Regions from separate parts of the Mesorhizobium sp. M0408 genome, predicted to be linked through region 1. Evidence: riboswitches for the same ligand, from Rfam matches in the RefSeq annotation. Region 1 holds a riboswitch; each other region holds the start of a gene.

What was found. Region 1 has a riboswitch for cobalamin ahead of metE (5-methyltetrahydropteroyltriglutamate--homocysteine S-methyltransferase). Riboswitches for the same ligand answer to the same signal wherever they lie in the genome.
Region 2: it holds a riboswitch for cobalamin, as region 1 does, so the genes downstream of both, NKI67_RS06665 (DUF1636 family protein) here and metE (5-methyltetrahydropteroyltriglutamate--homocysteine S-methyltransferase) in region 1, are expected to answer to the same signal.
Region 3: it holds a riboswitch for cobalamin, as region 1 does, so the genes downstream of both, NKI67_RS06480 (CbtB domain-containing protein) here and metE (5-methyltetrahydropteroyltriglutamate--homocysteine S-methyltransferase) in region 1, are expected to answer to the same signal.

Annotation. Positions count from the first base shown of each region.
Region 1 covers NZ_JAMYRO010000037.1:25,523-29,795, reverse strand. The annotation lists gene NKI67_RS29530 (MFS transporter) at 1-900, shown strand, start outside; gene NKI67_RS29525 (hypothetical protein) at 938-1,177, shown strand; cobalamin riboswitch at 1,400-1,600, shown strand; gene metE (5-methyltetrahydropteroyltriglutamate--homocysteine S-methyltransferase) at 1,696-4,041, shown strand; gene NKI67_RS29515 (FMN-binding negative transcriptional regulator) at 4,140-4,273, opposite strand, start outside.
Region 2 covers NZ_JAMYRO010000004.1:225,389-229,661, reverse strand. The annotation lists gene NKI67_RS06675 (cobaltochelatase subunit CobN) at 1-455, opposite strand, end outside; gene cobW (cobalamin biosynthesis protein CobW) at 474-1,514, opposite strand; gene NKI67_RS06665 (DUF1636 family protein) at 1,511-1,945, opposite strand; cobalamin riboswitch at 1,984-2,187, opposite strand; gene NKI67_RS06660 (winged helix-turn-helix domain-containing protein) at 2,217-3,416, opposite strand; gene NKI67_RS06655 (NADH-quinone oxidoreductase subunit A) at 3,752-4,117, shown strand; gene NKI67_RS06650 (NuoB/complex I 20 kDa subunit family protein) at 4,108-4,273, shown strand, end outside.
Region 3 covers NZ_JAMYRO010000004.1:188,985-193,257, forward strand. The annotation lists gene cbiB (adenosylcobinamide-phosphate synthase CbiB) at 1-103, shown strand, start outside; gene cobO (cob(I)yrinic acid a,c-diamide adenosyltransferase) at 470-1,087, opposite strand; gene cobU (bifunctional adenosylcobinamide kinase/adenosylcobinamide-phosphate guanylyltransferase) at 1,089-1,610, opposite strand; gene NKI67_RS06475 (CbtA family protein) at 1,603-2,385, opposite strand; gene NKI67_RS06480 (CbtB domain-containing protein) at 2,401-2,580, opposite strand; cobalamin riboswitch at 2,617-2,813, opposite strand; gene NKI67_RS06485 (aromatic ring-hydroxylating oxygenase subunit alpha) at 2,931-4,097, shown strand.

The DNA.
Region 1 (4,273 bases):
CTCCTGCCGTTGGTCGCTCGCGAACAGATCAAAGGGACCGCAGTCACCTACGGCGTGATGCTCGGCTTCTTCGGCCTGGGAGCGATTTGCGGCGCGCTCCTCATTGGGCGGGTCCGAGAAGTTCTCTCCAACGAATGGGTCATTCGCGGTGCGTTCTTTATACTGGCGATCAGCTGCTTCTTTCTGGCATGGAGTGAGCACGTTTGGCTGAGCTGTCTCCTCCTCATGCCGGCCGGTGCGGCCTGGATTCAATCATTCTCGCTGTTTAACGTCACAGTGCAGCTTTCGGCGCCGCGGTGGGTGGTTGGACGCGCCCTGTCTCTCTATCAGACGGCCACATACGGCGGCATGGCGGCGGGAAGCTGGCTTTGGGGCGAACTGGCGGATGTCCAAGGTGTTTCGGGAGCCTTCCTCGTCGCCAGCGTGGTTCTTCTGATTGGTGGACTGATTGGGATCGTTCTGCGTCAGCCGGATTTCGAAACGCTCAATCTGGATCCGACCAACAAGTTCAGCGAACCGACGCTGCAACTTGACCTTCGGCCACGAAGCGGTCCGATCATGGTGATGGTCGATTATCGTATCGATCAGAGAGATGTCCCAGAATTTCTCAGTGTGATGACATCGTGGCGAAAAGCCCGGCTGCGAGATGGCGCCAGACAATGGGCGTTGCTGCGTGACCTGGAAAAGCCCGAACTATGGACCGAGTGCTATCATGTGCCAACCTGGGTCGAGTATGTTCGCCACAACAACAGGCAGACCCAGGATGACGCCGAAATCGTTGCGCGCCTGGAAGCGCTGCACCGTGGCGATTGCCCGCCCAAGACGCATCACAAGATCGAACGCCAAACCGTGCGCGTGCACGACGATTTGCCGCTCAGGCCTCATTTGGACAGGACTTGAGCTGGCCCGGTGGTTTGAGCCGGGTTACCTTGAGCCGGTGGGCTGCGAACAAGCATTCGAGACGTCGGCCTCGATCCTCCGCAACACGCCGCTGCGCCGGGCCTCGGGTGCTCCCCTCGAAATCGTTGTGTTGTGTGTCACCGAGGGCATCACGGCCAACACCTTCCACATGGGCAACAGCCTCGCCATTGAGTCGAATGTGGTCGCGAGCAGATCACCAAAGAAGCGGTCGGAACCTTCGGAGCCGAAGTTCGACGCCGAGGTGGCGTTCGCATGATGAGGGAAGCAGCACCACGGCACTTGCCGGTATGTTTGCCGCCGGCAGCCGACGAACTCCTATCCTCCTGGACCGCTGTGCGTCATTGCTTTGATTTACCGGCCGCTCAAGGCTTCCACAGTTTTCGCTTTCGAGGCGACCTTTGGGGACATGCCAACGGAAATTTAACATAACGACATAAACATTTCTTTATGCGGCGTTGACAAAGAAGCGAACTGCTGTGATTGTCTCCCGTGTCGTGGTTCTCCGTACGGCGCTGCCGCAGCGGAGCTAAGAGGGAAGCCGGTGCGATGCCGGCGCTGCCCCCGCAACTGTTAGCGGCAAGCCAACCCCACTCATGTCACTGAGGCGAATAGCCTTGGGAAGACGGGTAGAGGCTATGACCCCGCGAGCCAGGAGACCTGCCACGGCAAATTACGTCCACGGGCGGGGTGTCTCGGTGGCCGCTGCAGCCTGGCGTTCCTGCCGGCCTGCTAGCGCCTTCCTTGTCACCGACGCCCCAACCATCGGGGTATGGCATGACTGTCTCTCAGCAAATTCCTGTAGCAACGCTCGGCGTGCCGCGCTTCGGTCGTCGGCGAGAACTGAAGTTCGCGCTTGAAAGCTACTGGTCCGGAAAATCTTCCGCCGCCGACCTTCTCACGACGGCGAAGGCGCTCCGTGCCGCTAGCTGGGAAGAGCAGCACGATCGCGGCGTGTCGAAAATCCCGTCGAACGACTTCTCGCTTTACGACCATGTGCTCGACACCGCAGCCATGGTCGGCGCCCTTCCGTCTCGTTACGCCTGGAATGGCGGCGAGGTCCCACTCGACATCTACTTCGCTATGGCGCGCGGCAACCAAGGTCAGACGGAGGATTGTGGGCACGGTGGTCACCAGCATGCGGCTCATCGGCCTGGTGTAACCGCGATGGAAATGACCAAGTGGTTTGACACCAACTATCACTACATTGTGCCGGAACTAAACGATGATCAAACGTTCGCTCTTTCGTCGACGAAGCCGGTTGATTACTTCCTCGAGGCTAAAGCCCTCGGCATTCACACACGCCCAGTCATCCTTGGACCGGTCACCTTCCTCAAGCTGGCGAAATCGCCTGCCGAGGGATTCGATCCCATCGCGCTCCTGCCGCGGCTGCTGCCCGTCTACGAGCAACTCCTGCAGAGGCTGAAGCTGTCGGGAGCCGACTGGGTGCAGATCGATGAGCCAGCGCTTGTCCTCGATCTGAACCCGAACGAACGAGCTGCGTTCGAATTCGCCTGTGGCCAGCTGTCGAAAGCCGCGCCCGAGCTGAAGATCATGCTGGCTACCTATTTCGGGCCGCTGGGAGACAATCTCGAAACCGCGGTTTCTCTGCCCCTGGCCGGGCTGCATATTGATCTCGTGCGCGCTCCCCAGCAGCTGGAAACGGTGGGTCGGCTCGCACCGAAGGATCTGGTGCTCTCGCTTGGCTTGATCGATGGCCGCAACGTCTGGCGTGCGAACCTGCCCGCCATTCTCGACCGCATCAAACCGATCGTCGCCGGCTGGCCCTTGGACCGCGTCGAGATCGCGCCTTCTTGCTCGATGCTGCATGTGCCGATTGACCTGCGCATGGAGACGGAACTCGACGCGGACATCAGGTCGTGGCTCGCCTTCGCGGCCCAGAAGACCGACGAGTTGGTGTTGCTGGCCCGGGCCCTGTCCCAAGGCAGGGATGCGGTGGCAGGCGCGTTGAAAGCGTCTGCCGAGGCTGCCGCCACCCGCGTGACATCCACGAAGATCCATGACCCGCTTGTTGAGGGGCGGATCGCCAGCATTGACGACAGCATGAAGCGACGAGAGAGCGCTTTTGCCGAGCGCTCCAGAGTCCAGGCCGGCACGCTCGGGCTGCCGCCGTTCCCGACGACGACCATCGGATCCTTCCCGCAGACGCCGCAGGTACGCAGGGCGCGGGCCGCTCATGCGAAGGGCCAGCTGAGCTATGTCGACTACGAGACCTTCCTGAAGAAGGAGATCGAGGCTGCAATTCGCTGGCAGGAAGAGATCGGGCTGGACGTGCTGGTGCACGGTGAGTTCGAACGAAACGACATGGTACAGCATTTCGGCGAGCAGCTGTCCGGCTTCGCCTTCACCCAGCATGCCTGGGTGCAGAGCTATGGGTCGCGTTACGTGCGCCCCCCCATCATCTTCGGCGACGTATCGAGGCCCAATCCGATGACGCTGCGCTGGTGGCAATTCGCCCAGTCGCTTACGGAATACCCTGTGAAGGGAATGCTCACAGGCCCAGTGACCATTCTCAACTGGTCTTTTGTTCGCGACGACGTACCCCGCTCCGAGGCATGCCGCCAGATCGCGCTTGCCATCCGCGACGAAGTGACGGATCTCGAATGGTCCGGCGCAAGGATGATCCAGATCGATGAGGCCGCGTTTCGCGAAGGATTGCCACTGCGCCAATCTGACTGGAAAGACTATCTCGACTGGGCTGTCGAATGCTTCCGGATCGCCTCAACGGGTGTAAAGGACACGACTCAAATCCATACCCACATGTGCTATTCGGAGTTCAACGAGATCATCGACGCGATCGCCGAAATGGATGCGGATGTAATTTCGATTGAGACGTCGCGCTCGAAAATGGAACTGCTGGACGCCTTCACGAGTTCCAAATATCCGAACGAAATCGGGCCCGGAGTCTACGACATTCACTCACCACGTGTCCCGGAAGTCGGGGAGATTTCGGATCTCGTCATGCTTGCCCGCGAGCGACTGTCGGATTCCCAACTGTGGGTAAACCCCGACTGTGGCCTCAAAACACGCAAATGGGAGGAGGTCCGCCCTGCCCTCATGAACATGGTCGATGCAGCACGTGCGCTCCGGGAGAAAGTGTAGGCCGGAGGGTTTCCTGGTTGCTCACCATGTGGTGAGTCCCCGGCTGCCGCACGTCGGCCGTGAATGTGCCAAAACGCGATCACATCCTTTGAAATAATTCACTCGAGCGAGAATGTGCATTTTCCTTCGGCACGTGTATTAATCGCGCAGGAGTAAAGGGTACCGTTTTCTCCCTGTGACGTGTCGAGTTCGAAGGGGATGTGATTGGCGTCGAGACCGCTCCGGCCATGGG
Region 2 (4,273 bases), on a different contig from region 1:
GTCATATTTGCCGGCCCGCCCTCGCGGAAATAGCCAAGCAGGGCGTCCAACTCCTCGCGCGGCAGCGTCGAGCCTTCGATCAGTCGCAAATCCTCGTCGTGGCTCTCGCCCGGTAGGAGCGCCAGCTTGATACCGCGATTTCGCGCGATAACGGCGAGCTGGTCGCAGCCATAGCGCCACCAGTCATAGCCGCCGAGGATGCGGACCAGAATGACCTTGGCGTGGCGGGCGACGCTGTCGATCCACAGGTCGACGGACATCGGATGGCGCAGGTCGCGCAAGGCGGCGAGCCGCATCGACGGCAGGCGGTGCGCATCTGCCTTCCACGCCGCCGCCAGCCCGGCCAGGTCGCTGTCGGTGAAGGACAGCGCCACGACATCCGCAGGCGTTTGCCTGAGATCGACGGGCTCGGCGAGATCGTCGAGCGAGGCGGATGTGGTGGTGAGGATGTGCATCGCGGCTCGTACCTGGGGTCAGCCGGCGAGGATACGCTCGATGGCGGGGCGGTTCAGCCCTTTCAGGCCGATGACGACCAGGCGCGAGCGGCGGTCGTCTTCAGCGGTCCAGGCGCGGTCGTAATAGTGGTTGACGCGCGGACCGACGGCCTGCAGCAGGAGCCGCATCGGCTTGCCGCCGACTTCGACGAAACCCTTGACGCGCAACACGTTTTCTTCCTCCGCCGCCGTGGCGACCCGTTGTGCGAGCTCGTCCGGGTTGGACACAGACGCGATGTCGATGACGAACGAGTCAAAATCGTCATGTTCGTGGTCGAGCTCGTCGTCGTGGTGGGTCTTGCGGTTCTCGATGTCGTCCTCGACGGCGAGGCCGAGGCCGAGCAGCACCGACGGGTCGACCTTGCCTTGCGAAGTCGGTACGATCTTCACCGCCCGCGCAACGTGCTTGCCGATGACGGCATTGGCACGGGCCGAGCCGGCTGCGTCCATCAGGTCGCTCTTCGACAGGATGATCAGGTCGGCGCAGGCGAGCTGGTCTTCGAACACTTCCTCGACCGGATCGTCATGGTCGAGCGTCTCGTCCTGCGCGCGCTGGGCCTGCAGGGCGTCCATGTCGTTGGCTACGCGGCCATCAGCCAGCGCCGGTCCGTCGACCACGGCAATGACGCCGTCCACCGTCACGCGGCTTTTCACCGACGGCCACTGGAAGGCCTGGACCAGCGGCTTGGGTAAAGCGAGGCCGGATGTCTCGATCAGGATGTGGTCGACCCTCGGCGTCAGCGACAGGATCTGGTCCAGCGCCGGGACGAAATCATCGGCGACGGTGCAGCAGATGCAACCATTGGCCAGCTCGACGATGTTTTCCTCGGGGCAGGTGTCGATGGCGCAGCCCTTCAGGATCTCGCCGTCAATGCCGATGTCGCCGAACTCGTTGACGATGATGGCTAGGCGCTTGCCTTTGGCGTTTTCGAGCAAATGGCGGATCAGCGTCGTCTTGCCGGCGCCGAGAAAGCCGGTGACCACGGTGCAGGGAACGCGCGAAAGGGAGGCAGCGGTCATGTCAGGTCCTTCAAAAGGTCAAGGGGAGGGATGCGGGCAACCAGGCCGCGCTTCAGGCAATCGGGACGGCCGCGCCATGGAATGAGCCCATCCGTCGAGGTGGCGAACAGCTTTGCCCCGGTGACGAGATCGGCGCCGCTGGTCGTGGTCAGATCACCGAAGACGTAACTCCAGCAGCCGTCGCGCAGCATGGCCGCGCTGAGCCGGCGCTTGCAATTGCCGAGGCATTCGACGGTGCGGATTTTGATGTTTTCGCTGGAAGCGGCGCGGCGCGTGTCCTCTGCGAGCAGTTCGCCGGCGCGCGGATGAGCGTCCGAACCGGTCTCGTCACGGCAGGACGAGCAGACGATGACGGTAACGCCGGCCGGGGAATCACCATGGCCGGACAATAAATCCGCTGTCTCAGCCGGAAAACTGCTGTCGTGTTCCAAATCAGGCTCCTTGCCCGGAAAACCCGCCAGGCGATCGGATTCTTATGTCCTAGACGGCAGGTCTCCTGGCTCGCGGGTCATCGCCTGGGTGCCGCCTTCCCGGGAATATCCCAGTGGTTTTCGGCCGAGGCTCGTCGCTTACAGTTGCGGGGACAGCCGCGGATTTGAAATCGAGATTTCGCACCGCATTCCCTCTTGGCCCCTGCCGTTGCGGGCAGGGGACCGTCTGGAACGGATTTAGGCTTGTGGAGGCAGTCGTGTCAACGCACGTCTATGACGCGGCGATATCCGCGAGCGGCCGGCCGAGGTCGCCGGCAGCGGTCACCTCGATGCGTTCCAGGCCGAGCCAGCCCTGCATCTGCTTCAATTCTTCGAAAAGCTCGGCTGCGGTTTGCAGCGAGGCGCCGGGCTCCGCATAGGCGGCATGGACGCGCAAGACGCCGGCCGGGCGGTCGGCCCTGAGGTCGACGCGCCCGACGATGCTGTCGCCGAACAGGAACGGCAGCACGTAATAGCCATACTGGCGCTTTTCGGCCGGCGTGTAGATCTCGATGCGGTAGTGGAAGTCGAACAACCGCTCGGTGCGCGATCGTTCGAAGACGACAGGATCGAACGGCGCGAGCAAGGCGCGCGCCTCGATCTTGCGCGGCAAACGGGCGTCCTTGTGGAGATAGGCTGTTTTGTTCCAGCCTTCGACGCTCACCGGCAACAGGTCGCCGGCCTCGACCAACTCCTCGATGCGGCCCTTGATGTCGGCGGGCGAGAGGCGGAAATAGTCGCGCAGGTCTCCTGCCGTGGCGATGCCGTGGGCGCGGGCCGAGATGCGCAGCAATTCGCGGTGAGCATCCTCGGGACGGGGAACCGGTAGCGCGAGTACCGCCGGCGGCAATACGCGCTCCGGCAGATCGTAGAACCGTTCGAAGCCGCGGCGATGCGCCGTGGTGATGCGGCCGGCCCAGAACAGCCATTCGAAGGCGTGCTTGGCATGGCTCCAGCCCCACCAGCCGCCCGAACCCTTCTGGCCTTCGAAAGCCGACGCCGCGATCGGGCCTCGTTCGGCGACCTCGCGATAGATGTCTTCGATATAGGCGGCGTGCTCGCGGCCCCATTTGGCCAGTCCGCTGTACATTTCGTCGCCGCACTCGGCCCGCTGCATGCGCCAGCGCATCAGCGGATAGGTCTCGACCGGCAAGAAGGAGGCTTCGTGCGCCCAATATTCGAAGACCATGCGCTTGCGCGTTACGGCGGCGTCGTCGAGCAGCGCCAGCTTGTAGGGGCCAAGCCGCGAATAGAGCGGCATATAGTGGGCGCGCACCACGGCGCTGACGGAATCGATCTGCAGCAGGCCGGTACGGGCAAGCACGCGGGCCAGATGCCGGCGGTCAGGCGTGCCGGTGGGGCGCGGGTCATTGAATCCCTGTGCCGCGAGCGCAATGCGGCGGGCCATGGCAAGCGAGATTTTTTCCTTCATGAAGGCGGCATCCGGACGATTTTAGACAGAGAAAATGACCTGCGATTCCGTGCCATGCTAACAGGGTTTTGGCGGCATTGATGTCAGGAGAGAAAAGTGGAGTAAAAAGTGAAGGAAATCAAACAGGAGCGGATCGGACCAGTTTTCCCGGATATGCCGTCCAGCACCGCGATTTGAACAAGGTTTGACTTGCTTCGCCGAAAGCGCTGCGCTAACCCTCGCCGCGTTGCAGCATAGAGCCTCCTTAAAACGGTTCAGTGGTTAAACTGTCACGCTTCCGCAAGTGGGTCCGGTGCTGTAATCAGAGTGGATTGGCCGCCAACGGAAACTGCAGCATGAACGCACTTTTAGGTTCGTACCTGCCCATCGTCCTGTTCATCGGCGTGGCGCTGATCGTCGGGCTGGCGCTGCTCGCCGCACCCTTCCTGGTGGCCTATCGCAACCCCGATCCGGAAAAGCTTTCGGCCTATGAGTGCGGCTTCAACTCGTTCGATGACGCCCGCATGAAATTCGACATCCGCTTCTACCTGGTGTCGATCCTGTTCATCATCTTCGATCTGGAGGTGGCCTTCCTGTTTCCGTGGGCGGTGTCGTTCAGCCAGATCGGCATGCTCGGTTTCTGGTCGATGATGGTGTTTTTGGCGGTGCTGACCATCGGCTTTGCCTATGAATGGAAAAAAGGAGCGCTGGAATGGGATTGAACGACAGTTCCGGCACGCTCGTCGCGCCGAAGCCCAAGGGCCTCATCGATCCCAACACCGGCAGGCCGGTCGGGTCCGACGATCCATTCTTCCTGGAGATCAACAACGAGCTCGCCGACAAGGGCTTTCTCGTCACCTCGACCGAGGCGCTGATCA
Region 3 (4,273 bases), on a different contig from region 1:
CGAGAGCACCGACATCCGACGGGCGCTGAAACTCTACCGCGTCGCCGACTTACTGCTGATCGCGCTGTTCGGCGTGGTCGCGGTGGTTGTTATCTTGGCGTGATCTGCGCTCGAGATCGAGCGGAAACAAAAAACCCACCATGCGGCGGGTCGTTGGAGCCAATTAGCACCATACCGAAATTAGTAGCATAGCTGCCGGCACAAAGCAAGAACAAAATAGGGCTACGCCTCAAATAATCGCGTCAGGTCGGCGCCGCCCCTCACCCTTACCATTCCAGGGGCGAGCCGCTTCGTGCGGCTTTCCCTTCTCCCCTTGTGGGAGAAGGTGGCCGCGAAGCGGCCGGATGAGGGGTGTTCCAGCTTGGCACCAACAGCGCTCCGGCCAGCACCCCTCAACCGTCTTGGCGCTGCGCGCCAATCCACCTTCTCCCACAAGGGGAGAAGGAAGAAGAGGCGCCAGCAACACCCCTCAGAACTCGATCCCCTGCTGCGCCTTCACGCCGGCGGAGAAGTGGTGCTTGGTCACGCCCATCTCGGTGACCAGATCGGCCGCCTCGACCAATACCGGTTTGGCGTTGCGGCCGGTGACGACGACATGCAGGCCTTCGCGACGCGCCTTCAGCGCCGCGACCACCTTTTCGAGATCGAGATAGTCGTAGCGCAGCGCGATGTTCAGCTCGTCGAGCACCACGAGGCTGATCGACGGCTCGGCCATCAGCTCCAGCGCTTTCGCCCAGGCAGCCTCGGCCGCCGCGATGTCGCGCTTCAGGTCCTGTGTCTCCCAGGTAAAGCCCTCGCCCATGGCGTGCCAGACGACACGGTCGCCGAAGGCGGCAAAGGCATCTTTCTCGCCGGTGTGCCATTTGCCCTTGATGAACTGAACGACGCCGACGCGCTTGCCATAGCCGAGCATCCTGAGCGCCAGCCCAAAGGCGGCCGTGGTCTTGCCCTTGCCCGGTCCGGTGTTGACGATCAGCAGCCCCTTCTCGACCGTCTTGGCCGCGACCTCGGCGTCCTGCACCGCCTTGCGCTTGGCCATCTTGGCGCGGTGGCGTTCCTCGTCCTTGGGATCGATAGTATCAGCCATGTCATTTCACCTTGAGCGGCAGCCCCGCCACCATCAAAAGCACGGTGCCGGCAACAGCCGCGACGTCCTGGTTCAGCCGGCCGGCGGCGTCGCGAAACCGTCTTGCCAGCGCATTGTCCGGCACGATGCCCTGGCCGACCTCGTTGGACACCACGAACCACGGTCCGCGCGGCCGCGACAGCACGTCCGCCAGTTTTTGGCATTCGGCCTCGACATCATGTTCGGCCAGCATGTGATTGGTCAGCCACAGCGTCAGGCAGTCGATCAGCACCGGCTGGCCGTCAGGCAGCGCTCCGATCGCGCCGGCAAGGTCGAGCGGCGCATCGATGGTCGTCCAGCCGGCGCCGCGGCGCGAGCGGTGCAGCGCGATGCGCTGGCGCATCTCATCGTCATAGGCTTGCGCCGTGGCGATATAGCTCCAAGGCGGCGGGCCGACCGTCACCAGGCTCTCGGCATGCGCGCGCATGCCGGGGCCCGGCCCGCCGATGACCAGGGGAAGTGGCCCCGCAGCGCGGTCAGGCAAAGCTGTCGCGCAGGCTGGTCGCCGTGCCCGTGAAGCGTCCGCGCACCACGCCGACGACCGCGCCGAGCACCAGCCAGAACACCAGATTGGTCAGCGTCACCGCCACCACGAACTGGTGGTGCAGGCCTTCCGGGATCGCCGTCTCGAAGCTATCGGGCTGCGGCGCGCCGACGATATGCGGCGCAACGATCAACGCCACGGCAAGAGCCACCAGCGGCAGCGATCTGCGGAAGACGATAAGGCCGAGACCGGCCGCTGTCGCCACCACTGTTGCCCACCACCAGATCTGGCGTTGGACAAGGTCGGCCGCCGGCATCGCCGGCAGTTCCGGCGCCAGGCCGAGGCCGGGCGCCAGCGTGAACACGGCAAAGCCGGCCAGCCCCCAGAACAGGCCCTGGCGCCAATTGCCGATGCCGCCGGCGAATTCCGAAACCGCGACCAGGACCAGCGCGAAGCCGATGCCAGTGACGATATTGGCAACGACGCTGAAGGCAAAGCGTTCGAAACCGTCGGCCGGCGCCCAGTCTTCGTCTTCCGCCGGAGCCATTGCTTTAGCCGGTGCCGGCGCAGCGCTGCTCATAGCCGTCGTGCCTGCGGCGTTTTCAGCCGGTGTCGCAGGTGCCGCGGCATGGTCATGGCCGCCGCCGGCCTGTTCGTAGACTTCCGCCTTTAGGATGAGCGGCACCGTGGCATAGGCTTGCATGCAGGCGAGAGCCACGCCGGCCACAAGCCCTGCGATCGCCGCGATGAACACGACGTTGCGAAACAGTGTCATGATGTCAGCCCCTTGTTAGTGGCAGGGAAAGCCCATCGAATGGCGATAGTCGTGCGCGGCATTGTGGACCGCATCGATATGCGAGAAGCCGACAAAGCCCATGACGAAAATGCCGAGGAATGCAGCAAGCGCCAGCTGCATGAGACGCGACTGCGAGGAGGCGGAAGCGCCGAGCGAAACGGAAGCGGTATTCATGTCTTGTCCTTTCGCCCTCCACCCGAGGGCATAGAAGTCAGTTTCCTGTCGCCGGCAGGTCTCCTGGCTCGCGGATCAGCGCCCTTCCCCACCTTCCCGAAGGCGAACCTTCAGTGGCATATGGAGAGGACTACCGCACACAGTTGCGGGGGCAGCCACGGCATTGGGCAAACAACTTGCCCTCACCGCATTCCCTCTTGGTTCCAAACGGAACCGACGACATCAGCGACTATAGGCAGAATCGCCGTGCCCGGCAAACCAAATTCCGCCGGATCGTGTGGCGAATGCGCCGCCTCGCCAAGGCCGGTCGGCCGGCGCCGCGATTGACAATTTTCGCAGCCGGGTGTCGGCTGGCGGATGGGGAGGAAGCCGGCACGCAACCCAGCCCGAATGAGCGCGGTCCCTACAACGGCCTGACGCGGGCCGAGCCGACGCTGCCGTCATCAGCCTATTGGGACATCGCGGCCTATCAGCGCGATCTCGAGGCCATCTGGTATCGCAACTGGCTGCTCGTCTGCCGCGAGGCCGACCTTGCCCAGCCGCTGGCTTTCAGGACGTTCCGCATAGGCACGCAGGAGGTCGTCGTGCTGCGCGACGAGACCGGCGAGTTGCGCGCCTTCCACAACACCTGCCGGCATCGCGGCTCGCAGCTTTGCCAGCAGAGCGAAGGACGGCTGAAGGCGCGGCTCATCACCTGCCCATACCATGCCTGGTCCTATTCGCTGCACGGCGATCTGGTGCGCGTGCCGTCGAAATCGCTGCCGGACGGCTTCGACAAGGCCGATCATCCGCTCTACCGGGTCGCGCTTTCGGTGTGGCGCGGTTTCGTCTTCGTCAATCTGGCGGAAGACGCTGCCGGCTCGGCTGAAACATCCTTCGATCCGGCATCCGGCAACCTCGCCAACTGGCCGTTGGAAACGCTGCTGAGCGGCCATGTGCTGCGCAAGGTGATAAACTGCAACTGGAAGGTATTTTGGGAAAATTTCAACGAGTGCCTGCACTGCCCCGGCGTCCACAAGGATCTGTCGCGGCTGGTGCCGATCTATGGCCGCGGCCTGATGGGCCGGCACGACGACCCCGAATGGGCGCGCCAGGCCGACAATGACGCGCCGGAATTTGCCGGCGGCTTGCGGGCCGGGGCCGAAACTTGGTCGCGCGACGGGCGCGTCCACGGCTCGGTCTTTTCCGGCCTGACGCCGGGCGAGCGTGCCGCCGGGCAGACCTATGCCACCAGCATGCCGTCGATGTTCGTCGTCGGCCATGTCGACTATGTCAGGACCGTGCGGCTGGTGCCGCTTGGGCCGGAGCAGACCGAACTTACTGCCGAATGGCTTTTTTCGCCCGAAGCGCTCGCCGATCCGGCCGCCGATATCGACAACATCGTCGCCTTCGGTACCCAGGTGCTGGAGGAGGATGCTGATATCTGCGAGGTCAACCAGATGGGCCTGCGCTCGATGCGCCACAAGGCCGGCGTACTGATGCCCGAGGAATACGACTTGCACCGCTTCCACAACTGAGTGCGCGAGCGCCATGCGGCGCTCGAACATCAAAGCGATTTGGGCAGATAGCGCCAGGTGACGAAGCCGCAGGCCGCCGCCAGCAGGCCGAGTGTCGCGAAAACCGCGCCCAGTCCGAAAAACGCCAGCACGCCGGCCAAAGGCTTTCCGGCTTTGGCCCAAAGCAGCTCTGATGC